DNA from 2 places in the Paenibacillus sp. RU5M genome. Region 1 is predicted to be linked to the other one. Evidence: riboswitches for the same ligand, from Rfam matches in the RefSeq annotation. Region 1 holds a riboswitch; the other holds the start of a gene.
What was found. A riboswitch is a leader RNA that binds a small molecule or an ion and turns the genes downstream of it on or off. The one in region 1 is predicted to bind thiamine pyrophosphate.

Region 2: linked by a shared signal. The riboswitch ahead of CRO25_RS03290 (thiamine phosphate synthase) and the one ahead of CRO25_RS17465 (ABC transporter substrate-binding protein) in region 1 are both predicted to bind thiamine pyrophosphate.

Annotation. Positions count from the first base shown of each region.
Region 1 is NZ_OBQM01000005.1:305,488-307,692, forward strand. It holds gene CRO25_RS17455 (VOC family protein) at 1-158, shown strand, start outside; gene CRO25_RS17460 (NAD(P)-dependent oxidoreductase) at 175-930, shown strand; TPP riboswitch at 1,076-1,188, shown strand; gene CRO25_RS17465 (ABC transporter substrate-binding protein) at 1,410-2,205, shown strand, end outside.
Region 2 is NZ_OBQM01000001.1:686,759-688,963, forward strand. It holds gene CRO25_RS03285 (ABC-F family ATP-binding cassette domain-containing protein) at 1-371, shown strand, start outside; TPP riboswitch at 505-614, shown strand; gene CRO25_RS03290 (thiamine phosphate synthase) at 906-1,523, shown strand; gene thiO (glycine oxidase ThiO) at 1,529-2,205, shown strand, end outside.

The DNA.
Region 1 (2,205 bases):
TTGCTATCCATGTCGATGACCTTGAGTCTGAGTACAACCGCATTAAGGCAACTGAGGCCGAGTTTATTGATGGAGAGATGATTACACTGCCTAACGGTTACCGTTATTTCTTCATCTATGGACCCGAGAAGGAATGGATTGAGTTCTTCCAGCGCTAAGAATTGGAGCTGATTTATGAACATTTTAATTACCGGCGCAGCCGGAAAAATTGGACGTGACTTGTCCCAACACTTGTCAGAAGCATTTCACCTGCGACTAACGGATTTGAATATCGACAGACTGCATACGTATCAAGGGACAAGCCATGAGATCATGACACTTGATGTGACAGATCCCGAAGCCTGTCAGCACGCTTGCGAAGGCATGGATGTGGTTGTACATCTGGCGGGAGATCCTTCCCCGCATGCCGGATTCTATGAATCGTTGTTGGACATCAATATCAAGGGCACGTTTAATGTATTCCGTGCAGCTAAAGACCAGGGTGTACGAAGAGTCATTCTGGCAAGCAGTGCACAGACGATTGAGGGGTATCCCATTGATGCTCAAGTCTATCCGGATATGCCGACACGCCCACGGAATTTGTACGGGGTTAGCAAATGTTTTGGTGAATCGCTCGCTTCCTATTTTGCATATACCGAAGGTTTACAAAGTGTAGCAATACGTATAGGTGCATATGATGATTTCCAACCGGATGGACCCGCGCTGGAGGCAAGGGATATGAGCGCGTATATTAGTCCGGCTGACTTGTGTGATTTGATGTTCAAAGCAATTACAACTACAGATCTGGAGCCCTTCACCATACTGCATGGGATCTCGAATAATCGGTTTAAACGATTGAATCTGGAAACCACTCAGAAACAGGTAGGCTATGACCCGAAATCCGATGCTTTTGCACTCAGTCAGATTTCCTTATATGATTCGCCACGATAATTGTTGAAAATCACACATCTAGAGAGGTCGTTATACGCATGTATAATGGCCTCTTTGATTCATTCATACGTGCCCCTATCCAGTTCCTGACTGGACATGCGTGGGCCTCTGGCCTATAATTACACCTAGTAATGCCCGTAACTTCATAGTTTCCCAGGGGAGTCGGAATAGGCCGGCTGAGAGTGTATCCCACCAAGATACTGACCCTTAGACCTGATCTGGATCATGCCAGCGTAGGAATCGGAGTATATCGAATTGGCCCAGCCTCTTTGCTGAGTGCCACATCTCTAACGCCTGCACGCGTCCCGGATTAACGGGGCGCTTTTTTAATGTTCTTTTATATAGCCAGAGAGCTAAAAAAAGTGACGTCATCCGGATCATAGCTGGTATAAATCTGTCGATTTATGCAAGAAGCTTGGATATGAAGCCAAGGAGTACCCCGCGCCACTGGCCGGACAACATGAAGGAGAGAAATGAAGATGAGATGGCGTAAAATGATGGGCCTAATGCTCTCGTGCGTACTACTCGTGGCTGTGGCCGCATGTGGCGGCAAAGAAGCTGCACCTTCAGGAGAAAATGGCAGCAGCAACACCGAAAACAGCAATGAAGGTGCCAACGCAGCCCTCAAGGACATTAAAGTGGTGCTGGACTGGACACCAAATACGAATCATACCGGCCTGTATGCGGCCGTAGATCAAGGTTTTTACAAAGCCGAAGGCTTAAATGTCGAGATTGTACAGCCAGGTGCCGGAGGCGCGGATACGATGGTGGCTTCGAACGAAGTGCCTTTTGGCGTAAGTTATCAGGAGAGTGTAACCCAGGCCCGCACACAGGGCGTACCGCTCGTGTCCATCGCTGCAGTCATTCAGCATAACACGTCCGGATTTGCCGCTCCGGTGGATCGGAACATCAAATCTCCCAAAGATTTTGAAGGTAAAACCTATGGTGGCTGGGGCTCCCCGGTGGAAGAAGCTGTGATGCAATCCATTATGGAAGGCGAAGGCGCCGATGTATCCAAAGTAAAAAATATTAGCATGGGCGATGCAGACTTCTTTACCGCTGTGAAACGCGATATCGACTTTGCCTGGATTTTCTACGCATGGACGGGTATCGAAGCCGAACTGCGCGGCGAACCGATCGACATGTTATATGTGAAAGATTATTCCGAAGCACTGGACTACTACACACCTGTACTCGTTACCAATGAAAAGACGATCCAGAACGATCCCGAGCTGGTTAAAGCGTTCTTGAAAGCGACTTCCGAAGGATATCAAT
Region 2 (2,205 bases), on a different contig from region 1:
AGGAAGTACGTGCAGGTAATATTACCCCGATCGAAGATGTGTGGAATGAGTTTTCTCATCTGACACAGAATGAAGTCCGGGGCCATCTCGCACGTTGTGGATTAAAAAATGAGCATATCACCCGCCCGCTTAACGCGCTTAGTGGTGGTGAACAAGCCAAGGTTCGTTTATGTAAGCTTCTGATGCGTGAAAGTAACTGGATTTTGTTCGATGAGCCTACAAACCATTTGGATGTAACCGCTAAAGCAGAGCTGAAACGTGCCCTGCAGGAATTCAAGGGTACCGTGCTGCTCGTATCCCATGAACCTGAATTTTATGAAGGTTGGGTAACCAAAACGTGGGATGTTGAAGCTTGGTCCGACAAACAATAGTTTCTACGAAATTCTTTGCACCAGAAACAGCAACTTCGTTAACTACATGACTTCAGCAATGGTGAACAACGTAATTCATGGAAATGTACGGTGACAAAAAAAGGTGTCTATGGTAACATAGGCTACAGCTTCATATGAACACTAGGGGGGCCGCACGATGCGGCTGAGATGGAAGAATGCGATTCCGGACCCTTTGTACCTGATCTGGATCATACCAGCGTAGGGAAGTGGCGCGTTTCAGCTAATGACAAAGAGCTTTATCGTTGACTTTGCGATATTGCCTGCAAGATGAATCATGCAGTTCTATGTATACAGCGTTGCGACTATGGATGGTTTCTATAGTTGTTGTGCGTTATGTATAGAGTAATTGCATGCGACAGTCATTCAGTTGATCCATGAATTTTAAATTCGTGGCCACTCCCCTACGGGAGTGGCTTTTTTGTTGTTGTATATCAGCTTAAATCATGCAAGAGGAGGGCGAATAGGACGGTAATCTTCCACGAACATGTAATAACAAGATCATTCGAACTGCATGTGGTTTCACCAGGTACAGGAGACTTGGGCTCTTTTCTGAATATTGCTAAGGGTATATGGCGGTGGGTCGATTATATCCACATTCGGGAAAAAAAGCTGACCCTTGAAGAACAGATGTATTGGGCGCAAGGTCTAAAAACACAAGGTGTTCCATCTGACCGAATCATTATGAATGGCTCAGATCAGCTGGATCAATATGCTTCAATTGGTGGTGTGCATTGGGGTCAAGCAGTTACTCGCAGCTATGATAAGGATGAGTTGAGGAGAGTCGATCGGCTGCGCGTAGGCATATCGGTTCATTCTCTGGAAGAAGCAAAAGTTGCAGAAGAACAGGGAGCGGATTATCTCTTTTATGGGCATGTCTATGCTTCAAATAGTAAACCGAATTGCGAACCCAGAGGGCTAAGTGCGTTAGCTGAGGTATGCTCTAATGTTTCGATTCCCGTGATCGCGATTGGCGGGATTAGTCATGAGAATATTGCTGCCATTCGAACTGCTGGTGCTAGAGGAGCCGCTGTAATTTCAACGATTTGGACGACCGATAAGCCGGAAGTAGCTGCCGCTTCATTGCGACAGGCGATCACGGATTCAGACAAGTACGCCGGACCAAGGAGATGAAGATCTTGAGAGAGGAAGCAAGAAGTCGAAGCAGGAATCGTTCAGGCTATCATCCAGGAATAGTTTCGGGAAGTAAAGTTGGAGCGGAAGTTGGAGGCAAGCTTCATGCAGAAACCATTATTGTAGGTGGAGGAGTTATCGGATGTGCCATCGCATGTGAACTCGCTACTCGAGGCCATGACGTTCTTCTGGTTGAGCGGGCGCGGATCGCTGGGGGAACTTCCTGTGCAGCCGCAGGCATGCTTGCTGCTGATAGTGAGGAATTCACTCATGCTGTAATGGCAAAGCTTGCAAGGCAGAGCAGAGCTTTGCTTCATGAGCAGAAGGAACGGATCAGTTCGCTTAGCGGAGTGGAAATGGGGCTGCAACAGCATGGATTTATTACTCCTTTTCGTTCATACAGTGAGGTCAGCAGTTACAAGAATGATCGTAGATCGTCTACCTTATCTACAGAACATATTTGGTGGGATCGTATTTCTGTCCAACAGGAAGCTTCATGGTTAAACAGGGATACGTATGGAGCATTTCACAGACCTTCCGAGAGCGAGGTTCTTCCTGTCAACTTAACGCAGGCTTATGTCAGATCGGCTCAAGCCATGGGTGCAAGGGTGATGGAAGGTGTACAGGATGTCCGTTTGCATACTGATGTGAATGGAGTGCAAGGGATCGAGACTTCAATAGG